Regions from separate parts of the Anabaena sp. PCC 7108 genome, predicted to be linked through region 2. Evidence: predicted binding sites of a transcription regulator. Region 2 holds the regulator's gene; the other holds the start of a gene.
What was found. The regulator NtcA, encoded in region 2, controls nitrogen genes in cyanobacteria. The targets are predictions, from matches to a motif close to TNTGTANNNNNNNNTACANA.
Positions count from the first base shown of each region.

Region 1: a site for NtcA is predicted at 4,281-4,300, ahead of ANA7108_RS0104180 (Glu/Leu/Phe/Val dehydrogenase). Genes of this name have one in related genera too.

Region 1 is NZ_KB235896.1:756,364-764,430, reverse strand. It holds gene ANA7108_RS0104190 (leucyl aminopeptidase) at 1-1,349, opposite strand, end outside; gene ANA7108_RS0104185 (hypothetical protein) at 1,607-2,335, shown strand; gene ANA7108_RS0104180 (Glu/Leu/Phe/Val dehydrogenase) at 2,910-4,199, opposite strand; gene ANA7108_RS26755 (LysR substrate-binding domain-containing protein) at 4,693-5,610, opposite strand; gene ANA7108_RS0104170 (EF-hand domain-containing protein) at 5,802-7,811, shown strand; gene ANA7108_RS26750 (bifunctional UDP-sugar hydrolase/5'-nucleotidase) at 7,870-8,067, shown strand, end outside.
Region 2 is NZ_KB235896.1:2,193,447-2,201,513, forward strand. It holds gene ANA7108_RS0110750 (DUF3084 domain-containing protein) at 1-1,034, opposite strand, end outside; gene ntcA (global nitrogen regulator NtcA) at 1,223-1,894, opposite strand; gene fabI (enoyl-ACP reductase FabI) at 2,687-3,463, shown strand; gene hisB (imidazoleglycerol-phosphate dehydratase HisB) at 3,536-4,132, shown strand; gene ANA7108_RS0110770 (ABC transporter ATP-binding protein) at 4,476-5,462, shown strand; gene ANA7108_RS0110775 (SLBB domain-containing protein) at 5,961-7,376, shown strand; gene ANA7108_RS0110780 (SPFH domain-containing protein) at 7,793-8,067, shown strand, end outside.

The DNA.
Region 1 (8,067 bases), 1.4 Mb from region 2:
TTAACAAACTGCTTTAGGAACAAAGCCGCAGTAATCGAACCACCATAACGCGGTCCGGTATTTTTCATATCGGCAATACCAGATTTTAACCCGTCAAAATATTTGTCTTCCATTGGCATTCGCCAAATTTTCTCACCTGCTGCTTCTGAGGCTGTTTGTAGTTGGGAAGCGACAGCATCATCAGGTGTAAATAAACCGGCGATATCGTCACCCAAAGCCACCACACAAGCACCTGTGAGAGTTGCTAAATCAACGATCGCATCTACTCCCAATTTATCGGCATATACCAAGGCATCAGCCAAGGTTAAACGCCCTTCAGCATCGGTGTTGTTAACTTCGATTGTTTTGCCATTTGAGGCGGTTAAGATGTCTCCAGGGTGCATAGCACGACCGCTAATCATGTTTTCGGTGACAGCGGAAATAAAGTGAACTTCCACATCTGGCTTTAGTTGTCCAATAGCTTTAGCTGCACCTAATGTCGCCGCTGCACCACCCATGTCAATTTTCATGGTTTCGATACCGCTACCAGCACCTTTAATATTCAATCCACCGGAGTCGAAAGTTAAACCTTTACCGATAATTGCCAGTTTACGTCTGGGTGTGGTGGCTGGTTTGTAGATGAGGTGAATAAATTTTGGTGGTAAATCAGAAGCTTGGGCGACTCCTAAAAATGCACCCATACCTAATTTTTCACATTCGGCTTGTTCCAGGATTTCTAGTTGCAAACCGTATTCGTTAGCGATCGCTTGGGCAGTTTCTGCCATAGTGATAGGTGTAACGGCGTTAGCTGGGGCTGCTACTAACTGCCTAGCCAAAATTACCCCAGAAACAATTTGATTAGCGCGGGTAATGGCTGCTTCTTGTCCAGTTAATCCTAGTAAATCGATTGTTTCGATATTGGGACTTTTATCTTCTGGCTCAGATTTAAAGCGTGTATCTTGGTAAAGTGCCAGTTGTGCGCCTTCGGCTATAGCTTGAGCCGTTGCGGCAGGATCGTTGTTAAATACTGGTAGACTGATTCCTAGAGTTTTGGTTTTTTGCTTTTTGGCGGTTCGCGCTACAGTAGCCGCAACACGGCGGAAAGTCTCTAGTTTCAGCCCGTCTGGTTTACCTAAACCGACCAAAATCAATTTCCGCACATTGTTTCCAGCACCTACCCGCGTAAAAATGGTGCTATTGACTTTACCAGTAAATTCTTCTTCAGCAATTATTTCTTGTAAAATGCCCGCGAATTTCTCATCTAAAGCTGCTAACTCACCAGTTAATTCTACTGCGTCTTCAAATAAGGCGATCGCTAAAGTATCACCACTCCAGTCTAATAAAGCCTTATCACTAAGTTGAATCGTCATTTTTGTAATGTTCTGTAAACCATCCTTCTTGTACCAGTATTGCTCAAAATTTCAAAATCATGGCGAAGGCTTTGGTAACTAGGAACTAGGAACTGGATATTAAAAAAACTGGGTTTATACTCAGCACTTATACATTAGCAACGGCTAATAAGTGTAGAAAGTTACATAATTTTGGGAACTTGTCACCATGACTTAAGTCATATAGGAAATAGGAATTAAGTAACCTATTTAATCAACCAAGTTACAAAAGGATATCAATGTCACACAAGTCTTCCTTCGCTTCTTTTTGCAAAGATGTTTTAACAGTTACAAGCCTCTCTGTCGTAGCTGTGATGTCTATTCCCTCTGACGTTTTCTCTTTAACAACGGAAATAGCCAATTTACAACAAGATAAAACTTTGGAGAAATCTGGTTTAGATACCAAATTGACAAATAAGTCAAGTGGAGAAGAATTAAATTTTCTGATTGCTAAAAAAGATAAAGATGACCATCATGATCATAAAGATGACCATCATGATCATAAAGATAACGATGATCGATCATCAAAACACTATAAAGTCAAAGATTGGGATTGCTTCTTCAACTTAGGAAGATTAGTCAATCCCAATCAAAAAGCCTTAGTTATACATTTAGAGATTGTAGAGAAGCCAGCTACTAAATACGCAAATGTAGTCTATACAGTCTACACTCGTAAAAACAATCGTTGGATACTAGTTTATAACACTACCGGCTCGAAAAAGATTGAAAAGAAAGGCAAAAAATACTTCGTAAGCCCAGAGGTAATCGAATTTAGAAAACTGCGTGCAGGTAATGATAACTTCGAGAAATCAGAAGTAAAAATTGTTACCGAAATTCGCTATGATTCCAAAAAACAACGTGAAGAAAAATTAGTCTTTGAAGATGTTTGGAATTATAGTTACATTAGGGAAGTAAGTAGTGTCCGTCAGCTAACCGTTGAGAGAACGGTCACAAGAACTAATAGGTAATCTTGTCTTATAGCATTTCCTACTCTAATGAAGTACAAAATTATCTGCGGTTATCTGCGTTTAATTATTAATGCTTGTATCTCACTAGAATGGGAATTGCTATATCGAAATCAAAACTAAAATTTCTCACATAAATTCGCTATAGCAACGGACAGGGCGGTTAGGACACAAACTGATTATAAAACCTAGACACCAAAAGACTCTTCAGACTGTCACCTGTCACCTGTCACCTGCTATACAATTCCAGCCCTAAGCGTGATGAAAAATTAGTAAATTTCAGAGGGAACAGGAAGCAACTCTTAACAGAAAAAACTCATGTTTAAAAACATGAGATTGAAATAATGACACTGTTTTTTTCGTGTCACTCTCCTTGTAAAAACATCCTTTTTTTGACTGAGCTTTAAACTCTTAAACTTTAGTTTTTTATTTGTTCACTGTTCACTGTTAAGAGTTCCCTGTTAAGAGTTCCCTTCTTTTGTAAGTGTAGAGAAATTCCCTGGAACGTCTCTACATTTACATTTGTACGGATTTAGCAATGCTAAACCAATACTGAACACTGAACGCTACTGTATAACTAAGGATACAAACCCCTGTCAGTCAAAGCTTGTGCGACTCTACCTACACCTAAAGTATAAGCAGCTAATCGCAGATTAACCTGCCTTGCTTTCGACTGTTCAATCACCTTACGGTAAGCCTGTACCATTAAATATTCCATTTCTCGGTTCACTCTTTCTTCATCCCAGAACAGGTAAGAAAGCCCCTGTACCCATTCCAAATAACTCACCACTACACCCCCAGCATTAGCTAAAATATCCGGTAACACCGTTACACCACGGGCTTCTAGGACTTGGTTAGCTTCCAATGTCACAGGTCCATTAGCAGCTTCAGCAATAAACTGCGCTTGTATTTGATAAACATTTTCCTCAGTGATTTGATTTTCCAAAGCTGCGGGAATCAAGACATCACAAGGTAAAGTCAGTAAATCTGCATTACTAATTGGTGTAGCTTGGGGGAAACCGACAACACTTCTGCGGTTTTCAGCAGCGTAGGCTTTCAAAGCCGGAATATCAAGACCAACTTCCGAAAATACACCTCCAGCACCACTGGAAACAGCAATAATTTTTGCTCCGGCTGCGTGTAATAATTCAGCCGCAGCTCCGCCCACATTACCGAATCCCTGAATCGCAACTCGCACACCTTCAAGGGATTTACCTTGATCTGCTAGTGCTTCACGGATAATAATCATTACACCCCTTCCCGTAGCCATTTCCCTTCCCAGAGAACCACCAACAGAAAGCGGCTTACCAGTCACCACACCTGGTACAGAATGACCAACATTAACAGAATAAGTATCCATCATCCAGGCCATTTCACGGGCAGAAGTACCCATATCTGGCGCGGGTATATCTACGGAAGGACCAATATCTTTAATTAACTCACTAATATAACGGCGGCTAATGCGTTCTAATTCCCCCACACTGTACTGTTTAGGATCTATAGGAATTCCACCCTTAGCACCACCATAGGGAATACCCAACAACGCACATTTCCAGGTCATTAACATTGCTAAAGCTGAAACTTCCCGCAGTGTTACAGCCTGATGGTATCGAATTCCACCTTTATATGGGCCTAAAATATCAGAATGTTGGACTCGATGTCCAGCGAGAACTCGCACTTCGCCATTATCCATTTTTACCGGAATGGAAACTGTCACAACTTTTCGGGGATGGCTAAGTATTTCTACTAAACCAGGATCAAGTTTTAATTCTTTCGCAGCCCATTCTAAATAACTACAAGCTTGGTCAAATGGGCAAATATGTGCTGGAGAGTGATTTTCCCAGACTGGACGCGACGTTGTCACCATATCATTTACTCCTCATCACGCTATGTTCGTGAACCGGATTTATATGATTAGCTTACCCTCTTTTTTTAAGAAGATGTCAATTTTGTAGTTTTTATTACAGTTTTATTAGCGTTCTGATGCATAAATTTAAATCAACATTTAATATCAAGTCCGCCTAATCACTTATCAAAAAAAATTCTCCGCGTCCCCGCGTCCCCGCGTCTCAGTATCCCCGCGTCCCCGCGTCAGCCTCAATCATCCCCTTATTCAGCAACGCCAGTTTTACCCTGTAATAAATTTGGAGATGACTAATAAATATCTCGGTCAAGAATTAAGTCCTAGGTATATAGCAATTGCCATGCAAGTGAGGTACAAGAAGAAAGAATTAACCGCAGATGGACGTAGATAAACACAGATAAGTTTGTACCTCATTAGATTAGGAAATACTATAAATAGATAAAAAATAAAATAGTGTTTTTACAAATGTATTACTAATATAATTATATTTTTTTATTTATAGGGCAGGAATTTTTAAAGTTTTAGGAATTTTATCATTCTCAAAGAGAATTTTGAGGAATTTATCTAAAGATTGAGAAAATCTTTCTTTGCTCCATACCGCAGTTGATCGGGCGTAGTATATGGGATGGTGAAGAGGCATAAATACAACTTTAGGATGAGGCAATGCACTTGCCTCTCGTGGCATTACTGCTACCCCTTGCCCTGATGCAACAAGAGCAATCATAGAAGCATGACTATCAGCAAACAGATGGATATTCGGTATGAAACCAGCTTGATAACAAGTATCACGAATACGATTATTCCGTCCTGGAAACGTTTTTTCAGACATCCCAATAAATTTTTCAGATGCAAGTTCCATTAAATTAATTGAAGAACGAGATGCTAATAAATGGGTATCTGGTATGAGAGCATCAATTACAACTTCCTTAACGCATTTAACTATAAACTCTGGTTCTAAATCATCCGGTGGATTACCCATAAAAGCAATATCAATCGTCCTATTCCGCAACGCCTTCACTTGGTCACTAGGGGGCATCTCCTGAAAACGTACAACAATGTCAGGATAGGCAGATCCAAAACAATGTAAGGCTTCACCTAAAAAACTCTGCAAGATAGTTGGAATATAGCCAACCACTAAAGGCTCATTTGTATTTGTGTAATTATTCTTGATGGTTTGAATAGCAATATTACTGCGATTCAAAATATCTCTGGCTTGTTCCAAAAAAAATTTTCCAGCGTCAGTGAGTTTCAACCCATCCGATTGTCGGATAAAGAGGATAACAGTCAGTTCATCTTCAAGATTTTTTATTTGACGGCTTAAGGCAGGTTGTGAAATATACAATTGCGTAGCAGCACGACTAAAATTGAGGTTTTCCGCAACAGCCACGAAATATTTAAGATGGCGTAATTCCATGAATTCTGTGGGGTATGCCTAAAAGTTATAACTGCCATGATTATAAGGCATTAGACTTTACTTATGTATTTTATTATGCTGAATTATTAGAAATATCATCTGTTGAATATCAATAACTCAACGATGGAAATTAACAATAGGATTACTAAGCTCCATTGAGAAATAAATAACTCTTATAAATAAAAGAAACAATGGCAACTCCAAGACAAACCTTAGACGAATTACGACAAGTCTTTACCAAAATTGCCGGAGAAGACAAACAAGTTGATCAGAAAGAATTTAAAAAAGCTTTAGGACTAAAAGACGAATATTTTGCTGATAGGCTTTTTGCTATATTCGATATTGATAGCAGTGGCACTATTAAAATAGAAGAATTTTTGACAACTGTAGAAAACCTGGTTTTTGCCACTACAGAAGATAAACTAAAATTTGCTTATCAATTACATGATATCAACGGAGATGATTCCATTGAAAAATCAGAAATTGCTCATTTAATTACTGCCAGCCTTAATGAAAATAATCTCAGTTTCAAACCAGAACAAATTAACGATTTAGTCGATATATTGTTTCTAGAAGCTGACACCGATAACAGCGGGGCAATTTCTTTTGCAGAATTTAAAAGTTTAATAGGGAAATTTCCTGATTTAATTGAAGCAATGACAGTTAGCCCTGTTAGCTGGCTCAGACCTCACAAGCAAAACTCTCAAACAGTAACTACTTTAGAAAACAAGCGGACAAAAAAAGACCACATCAAGCATTATATTCAAAACAATTGGGTCAAAATAGCTTTCTTGTCCCTCTATGTTGCTGTTAATATATTTCTTTTCTTCGGGGCAGTTGATCGATATGCAGATTTAGGCAAAAATGTATATGTTCAAATTGCCAGAGGTTGTGGTGCAACACTTAACTTCAATGGGGCGCTAATTCTCATCCCCATGCTACGGCATTTTATGACTTGGCTTCGCAAAAGTAGCCTTAACGACTATTTACCCATAGATGAAAGCATCGAATTTCATAAATTAATAGGTCAAGTCATGTTTGCCTTGGCAATTGTGCATACGTCCGCACATTTTCTCAATTACACCACCTTACCTGCGCCCTTTCTCCAAAGTTTATTGGGGACGAAAGCTGGTTTATCAGGATTTTTACTCCTGATAGTTTTCACCATTATGTGGGTAACAGCGCAAGCACCTATCCGACAAGGAGGGAAATTTGCGCTTTTTTATATAGCTCATCTGGGTTATGGTTTGTGGTTTATTCTGGCATTAATTCATGGGCCAGTATTTTGGCAGTGGGTGTTATTCCCTGTGTTGGGATTTGTGATTGAATTAGTGATCCGTTGGCGGGCTACAAAAGACGCAACATTTGTAGTTAATGCCTCCTTACTGCCTTCTAAAGTGTTAGGTTTAGAAGTGCAACGTCCAGCCTCTTTCAAATATCAACCAGGGGATTATTTATTTATAAAATGTCCCAGTATTTCTAACTTTGAATGGCATCCATTTACAATTAGTAGCGCCCCGGAAAGACCAGATGTCTTATCTTTACATATCCGCGCAGCAGGAAGTTGGACTGGTAAGTTATATCAACTTTTTCGAGAGCAAAGAGAAGAATGGATACGTTCAGATAGTAGTCAACCTGAGCAGGGAGTTCCGGTTTATTTAGATGGACCTTATGGAACACCAAGTACACATATTTTTGAATCTAAATATGCGGTGTTAATCGGTGCTGGTATTGGTGTAACTCCCTTTGCTTCGATTCTGAAAAGTATTTTGTATCGTAATCAACATAATTCTTCTAACATCAATTTGAAGAAAGTCCATTTTTTCTGGCTCAATCGAGAACAAAAAGCCTTTGAATGGTTTGTAGAATTATTATCACAAATCGAAATCGAAGACACTAACAAACTCTTTGATATCAACTTATACCTTACAGGCGCACAGCAAAAGTCAGACATGAAGTCTAGCACTCTATTTGTGGCGATGGATTTGTTACATTCTCGGACAAAGGTAGATTTGATTACAGGTTTAAAAAGCCGGACAAAAACCGGTCGTCCAGATTGGGATGAAATTTTCCGTGACTTAGCAAAACAACACGCACCCCATAAAATCGATGTATTTTTCTGTGGACCGCCTGGACTATCGACACAGTTGAAGAGTCTTTGCACAAAATACGGATTTGGCTATAGAAAAGAAAACTTCTAGCCACTATTCTTCAGTACAATCATAACAACAAAAATCGGGCTTTTTGAGATAAAAGACTATGACACTCACCGAACGGTTTAAAAAGTTCACAATCTTACATTCAAATGATATGCATGGCGACTTTTTAGCAGAGGCTACAGGTCTTGAAGAGGGTCATGTTATTGGTGGTATGTCCCTACTTTCTGGATATATCAATCAGGTGCGTCGGGACGAGAAAAACGTGCTGTTTGTTATTGCTGGTGATATGCTCCAAGGC
Region 2 (8,067 bases):
AGTTGCTCAACCTTGTCTTGGGTTAAACGCAATAGTTCTGTATTTCCAGTAGTTGTCCCTGGTTCAGCTAATTGAATATTAGCAGTGCGGTTAGCTTCCTGTAGAATTTGGATAACTACCTGACGAGCCGCAGCCGGTTGAGTGACGCGAACTACACCAGATGCTATGACTTGTCCGCGAACTAAAGCCAGCTTACCTAAACGGAGGTCACGGTAGGACTGATAATATTTTTCTAGCCTTGCTACTTCCTGTTCTAAATATTCTTGCTGTTTTTCCAATTCTTGGAGACGAGATTCTCTTGTAGCAATTACTTGCTCTCGTTTTTTAATTTCTAGATTACGATTTTGAATAAGTTGGTCTAACTGGGCAATTTTCTGATCGCGTTTTTCAATAGCTGTCTTGGCTTCATCAATAGCTTTTTTTGCTTCTGTATATAGTCGCTGACGTTCTGTCTTTAATTGTTCAACAGCTGCTTGCAATATCTCTCTTTGATTATAAAGACTCTGTAGTTCAGCTATGGATTTTTGGTACTGAACAACTACTTCACCCAGTCGGCTTTGAGTTCCTTGGAGTTGAGCTTGAGTTTTAGCTTGTTGGCTAATGGTGCGGTTGAGTTGGGCTTGTGTGATTCGTTGTTTGGCATTGACCGCTTGCAATGACTTATTGATTTCCTGTAAATCTTGCTGTGCTTGAGCTTGGTCTTTTCTAGCTTGGTTTAGCTGATTTTCTACTTGGCTTTTTTGGATTTCTGCCGTTTTTAGTTGTTCCCGCTTGTTTCTGAGGTCTTTTTGAATATCCTCTAATTCAAAAACCCCTTTTCTCAATCCTTCATCAGCAGCAAATAAAATCGCTAGAGTTGAGGCAGAAATTAAACCACCCGTAAAAATAGTGACTAGTACCGCCGTTTTTTTGGGACGAAGGTTGAAGAGTGAGAGACGTGCTTTGCCAACTCGTGTGCCGATGCGATCGCCCACGGTGGCAATTACGCCTCCCAAAATTAAAATTGCTGCGATGAGGATGTACCCAGTGGTCATCTTCAGCTACCGCTCACGTATTGGACGGTCGTTATAACACTTCCAGATACAGCCTACTACTTTCAACCATAGTCTGGTGGGGGATAGAGATTGGCAAGGCCAGAAATTACTCAATTTTTAGATTTACCTCCGATTGTGGTGTCCTTTCTGAAAACAAAACCTGTTCCAACTCATTCCCCCAGTAGCTTTTAAGTAAATTGTCTACTCAAGGTGACAGGCTTATGCACAGTAATTTTTTTCTTGTGAATCGAAATCATTTTTTTCTCACGTAAATCTCCGAGTAACCTGGTGACGGTGACACGAGTAGAACCAATTGCTTCAGCGATCGCTTGATGAGATAACTTCAGATCAATAGTGATACCATCGGCACAAGGAACACCAAAATCTCGACAAAGAATTAACAGAAAACTTATCAACCTAGAACCCATATCTCGGTGAGCGAGGGTTTCAATCATCATCTCTGTCTGGAGAATCCGTGAAGACAGACCCCGCAACATCAACATGGATAATTCGGGATTTTCCTTAAGAGCTTGCTCCACTTGTTCAATTGGTGCTGAAAGTAATTCTACAGCCGTAAAAGCGACTGCATGGTAAAACCTATCAGACTTGTTACCCGTTAGCAGTGACAACACACCAAACACACTATTTTCCCGCAGCAGCGCTACCGTTATTTCTTCTCCTGCCTCGTACACCCTGGAAAGTTTTACAGCACCCTTGAGAAGAAAATAAACTCGTTCGGCAGGATCGCCGGGAAAAAAGATAGTTTTGTTGCGTTCAAACGTTTCCACAACCGGAGGAAACGCCCCGGTCGCCATCTGACGAAAAACATTTGCTAGGGCTTTATCTTGTGTCACGATCATCTCCCTTCCCCTACCCAATGCCGGAAAAACAAAAACTGATTACCTAAGAATACACCTGAAAAATCAAGAAAGCACCGTCAACCTTTCTGTTTTTTCCTATACTCAAATTTGTGTCTTCATAGTTATTTGTTTACCATGATACATAATTATTGTTATTTTAAGCCAGCCGTTATTGATAAGTGGTTTCCTAAACTCAACTGAAGAGGTTTTTTCTCGAAAAGTTTTTGATATCTTCACAACTTCTTAAACAATCAGCAGCAATTTTGTTGCATTCAACACCTTGACTGCAAATAAGGCAACGGACAACCATATAGACGCAACAAGTTGAAAGAACTAAGATTTTTTAATGTATTTTGGTGATGTTGTTCAAGATAGCTGATAACTCTTGGTGAAATTAAAACTTAAAAAGTAAAACTGATAAAAGCTTATTTATCAGGCTTTTCAGCGATTTTAAATAGTAGGTTCCTTGCCGCCAACCTGCACTCCCTAATTAGAATTATCAAAAATCCTGTAGCCAACAAAATCACAGGAATTTAGAATACAGTAATGGGTCTTAGCCATTAACAATCACTAATATCATCAATTACTTGACCCCTACAACATAAAATTCGAGCCAAAAAATTATTTTTGACACATTTTGTGCAATGGAGCAGTATCTGAAAATTACTATCAGCTAATGGCATCATAAATATTTGCTTTCCACCTACAACCCCTTACACCTGAACTACTTCTTCGTCAAAATAGGCTCAGATTCTAGTATGCTCCTATTGGTTGATCAAATTAACAACTTCTATGCTGAATCTGTCTGGAAAAAACGCCTTAGTAACAGGTATTGCCAATAACCGCTCAATCGCCTGGGGTATTGCCCAACAACTCCACAAAGCAGGTGCTAACTTAGGTATTACCTACTTGCCAGATGAAAAAGGTAAGATGGAGCGAAAAGTAGCGGAATTGGTAGAACCCCTTAACCCCAGCTTATTCCTCCCCTGCAATGTGGAAAATGATGAGCAAATTAAATCGACCTTTGAGACGATCAAGCAGCAATGGGGGAAAATAGACATCCTCATTCATTGCCTAGCTTTTGCCAACAAAGATGATTTAAGTGGAGATTTTAGCCAAACATCCCGTCCTGGTTTCAATAAAGCTTTGGAAGTTAGCACTTATTCGCTAGTGCAGTTAAGTGGTGCTGCTAAACCTTTGATGACAGAAGGAGGTAGTATAGTTACTTTGACATATTTGGGAGCAATTCGCGCCATTCCTAACTATAACATCATGGGAGTAGCCAAAGCTGGATTAGAGGCAAGTGTACGTTACTTAGCTGCTGAACTAGGTCAACAAAACATTCGGGTCAATGGTATATCTGCCGGGCCTATCCGTACTTTGGCATCTTCTGCGGTGGGTGGGATTCTAGATATGATTCATCATGTTGAACAAGTAGCCCCCCTACGTCGTACGGTCACTCAGTTAGAAGTTGGCAATACAGCAGCTTTCTTGTGTAGTGATTTAGCCAGCGGTATTACCGGGCAAATCCTGTATGTAGATGCAGGATATGAAATCATGGGAATGTGATATTTAGCAGGGAACAGGCAACTTCTTGCCATTTTTCATGACTAATGACAACTGACTAGTGACAACTGACCAATGACTAATCCCCGCATTGCTACAGTTCACCGTTCTACGGGTGAAACTGATGTCCATGTCACCATCAACCTTGATGGTACGGGCATCTGTCAAGCCTCAACAGGTATTCCGTTTTTGGATCATATGTTGCATCAAATTTCCTCTCACGGGTTATTTGACTTGGAAATTCAAGCCAAAGGTGATTGGGAAATTGATGATCACCATACCAATGAAGATGTTGGTATTACCTTGGGGCAAGCCTTATATCAAGCAGTGGGTAATAAAAAAGGTATTGTCCGTTTTGGTAATTTTCTTGCACCTTTAGATGAAGCTCTCATTCAAGTCGCATTGGACTTTTCTGGACGGCCTCACCTCAGTTATGGCTTACAAATTCCTACTCAACGGGTGGGAACCTATGACACTCAATTGGTACGTGAATTTTTTGTAGCTGTTGTCAATCATAGCCACATGACGCTTCACATTCGCCAATTGGATGGCATTAATTCCCATCATCTTATTGAAGCAACTTTTAAAGCCTTTGCTAGAGCCATGCGAATGGCAGTAGAAATTGATCCACGCCGTGGGGAGACTATTCCTAGTTCTAAAGGTGTGCTATAAGTTACTACTTGAGGTTTCAAACGGCTACTTGGTTGACGATAACAATACTTTCACCATTTTTTGTAGGTTGGGTTGATTTGTTAGGTTATGGCTGCTCTTAGAGACGCTCCACCAACGCCACACTGAGTCAACACGAAGTGTAGAGGAATATGTGACGATTGCTCCGCGTTCACGCTGTGTCCCGCAGGGATACGTTCACATTCCACAACCCAACCTATGAATCAAGGCTTTTGAAAATTTGGCGAAGGTAATGCGATAATTGACACCTTAAATAAGGACAGTTATTATCGTCCTACCCGGTAACTTGTAGTTAATCACACTGAGAATTAGTCATTTAACCGCAATGAATTCTGTTGCAGACAACCCTAGACCTCAACTGAATCCTGTAGAACAACCACCAGTAGTCCTCACTTCTGAGTTACGAAAAGTCTATCGCACTGGATTCTGGCTGAATCAGACAGTTGTATCTCTCAAAAGCTGTTCTTTACAAGTTTACCCAGGGCAAACCTTTGGGTTACTAGGCCCTAATGGGGCGGGAAAAACAACGCTATTAAAACTGTTACTAGGAATTATCCGTCCTTCTTCTGGCAGGGGTTTATTATTAGGTAAGCCATTAGGCGATCGCTCTGTGAAGCAGCGTATTGGCTATTTACCAGAGAATCCCTACTTGTATGACTATCTAACTGGCTGGGAATTTTTAGAATTAGCGGCTGGGTTATTCCAAATTTCCCCACAGGTACAACGTCAACGTATTCCCCAACTACTAGAACTAGTCGGTTTATCCCAAACTGATGCTCGTAAAAAGCAGATGCGTCGTTATTCTAAGGGTATGCTTCAGCGTGTTGGCATGGCTCAAGCCTTGATTAATGATCCTAATTTAGTATTTCTAGATGAACCAATGTCTGGGCTTGATCCTCTGGGACGCTACCAAATGCGCGAGATTATCCTTTCCCTCAAATCTGCTGGGAAAACCATATTTTTCAATAGTCATGTTTTGAGTGAAGTAGAACAAATTTGCGATCGCGTAGCTATCCTTGATCGAGGACAATTAATTTGCTCTGGTTCGCTTAATGAACTTTTGGGTACAGAAACCACATATCATATCAAAGGTCAAGGTGGCGACGGAGAAATTCTCAAAACCAGGATATCCGATCTACAATTTGAGCCTGACGGTTCTTGGCAAGGCATATTACAAGACGATTACTATGATTTTCTGTCTAGTCTCCGGTTAATGGGCGGAGAAATCATCGCCATGAATCTATGCCATCAATCCCTAGAAGAGTTTTTTATCCAACAGATTCAAAAACAAAATCATTCACTTCAGGAGTAGAGGCTGAGATAAGCAATGAAATAGTAAAATTTTTTTCTCAGTACTATAATCACAATTACCAATACCATTGGAAATTTTAGATTGTGACATACTTACTAAAGTAGCTTTTGAGTATTCTATTTACTCGCTATTATTGTCAATATTGGTATCAAAATATGAGGACATAGCTGCGATTTATAATTGCTGTATTAAAGTGTGAAATTAGATTGATAAAACATCTTTGTAAAGTTAACAATAAATTTTCTAGAAATTTTGATTCTTAAACATTGACTATTTCGACAATACTTGGTCTAATCATTGACAATCCATGCCTTTATAAAGCATTGAGCTTTAAATTAACTTTACTAAAAATTCAAAATCAATCCCTAATTTATATCCGGAAAATCCAGGATATTTCAGAAAATAACAGTGTCGGGGAACTTGAATATTTCAGTATAGTCAACGTTAAAATGTCTAGACAGTACTTCACAGATAGTAGTTTCATAATCTCAGGTAAATATGCTTAATATAAATTTGTGGAAATTTTTTACTCATTCAACTACATCTGTAGTTTTGTTAACGACTCTCAATATTGCTCTACCATCTGTCAGCCTAGCTCAAAAACAATCAGTATCATCAAGCTCAAACATATCTACAGATTACTTATTAGGCGGCGGAGATGTGATCCGCGTCAATGTTTTTGAAGTACCAGAATATACAGGAGAATACCAAGTTCCTCCTGGTGGATCAATTAACCTACCTTTAATAGGCAGTGTATCCGTTCTCAGATTAACAACGGAACAGGCTGCGGACGAATTAGCCAGAAGATATGCTCGCTTTCTGAAACGTCCATTGATTTCTGTCAATTTATTGTCACCTCGTCCCATCAATGTTTTTGTGACTGGAGAAGTGACACGACCAGGGGCTTACACTCTCAACTTACAAGGAGGCGGTGGAAATACCCCAGGAGTACAATACCCAACTTTATTAGCCGCATTGACCACAGCCCAAGGGGTAACACTATCAGCCGATGTGACTAAAGTAGAATTACGGCGTAAGGTAGGACGTTCTGGTGAACAACGCGTCAGCTTTAACTTAAAGGAACTTACTCAAACAGGTGAGATACCCCAGGATATTACCTTACGGGATGGAGACACCATAGTTGTTCCCACCGCTAAAGAATTCAATGTAGCCGAAGCGCGAAATTTATTTTCTGCTAACTTTGCGGCCAGTCAAACGGCACCTCGCACAGTCGCAATTACTGGTCAAGTTTACCGTCCTGGTTCTTATCTTGTTACCGCAGGTGGTACAGAAGGAGCCGGAACAGGTTTACCAACAGTAATGCGGGCGCTGCAACTAGCCGGAGGAATTACATCACAAGCAGATGTTCGTGCTATCAGGTTACGGCGACCTACACGCACTGGCACAGAACAAACCATTGATCTCAATCTCTGGGAATTATTGCAGACTGGTGATCTTAATCAAGATGCGGTTGTGCAAGATGGAGATACAATTGTTGTGCCAACAGCAACGGCGATTAGCACAGCAGAAGCAACTGAATTAGCTACCACTACCTTGTCACCAAGCAAAATTCAAGTTGGTGTGGTAGGAGAAGTTAAAAAACCTGGATTAACAGATTTACAGCCAAATAGCTCTTTAAATCAGGCATTACTTGCCGCTGGTGGATTTAATGATGCTAGAGCTAGTAGTGCTGCTGTAGATTTAATTCGTCTCAATCCTAACGGTACTGTCACTAAGCGGATAGTCAAGATAGATTTCTCAAAAGGCATTAATGACGACACCAATCCTATACTTCGCAATAATGATGTTGTCGTAGTTGGCCGTTCTGGTCTGGCTAAGACTGGTGATACATTGGGTGTTGTCGCTGGTCCTTTAGGTATTATCTTTAATTTCCTCAGGTTTTTTGGACTTTAAGTTCATTTAAGTCCGTAAAGAGGGGTGCTGATTCACCCCCCTGCATTATTATTGGATAACAAATATATAAGAGTCTGAAAGAATTTTTTTGACAATAAAAGTAATCATGCTCCCAATTCATAAATTTTATGGTTATTGCCAGCTGGTGAGTAAAGTGCTTTAATAGCGATCGCTTATAGTACTGCCTTGCCAATAGAAGAATACTGGTTAAATGTAGACGCAAAGAGGCTTGTCGCCGAGTACCGCCAAGATGAAAGGGAAGAGAATCAATAATCTTACACTGGGAAAGGAGTAAGACTGTTTGCTGATATTACTTGTTAAAAAAATACACTTTCAAACTATTTTACTCACAGTTAATATACGCTGTTAGCATAAACCCAACAATTAATTTTGCCCAACCTTCAATAGGAGCATATATGGAGCCAATTATTGCCATAGTTTTAGCGCTGATAGGCTATGCCTTAGGATCTGCAAAGATGATTAATGAAGGGAATCAAGCCCTTGTTGAACGCTTGGGGCGGTATCATCGAAAACTTGAACCCGGACTCAATTTTATTGTTCCCTTCCTTGATCAGATTGTCATGGAAGATACAACACGCGAGCAGGTTTTAGACATTAAGCCTCAGAATGTGATTACTAAAGATGGTATTTACCTGGAGGTAGATGCTGTTGTGTATTGGCGAATCATGGA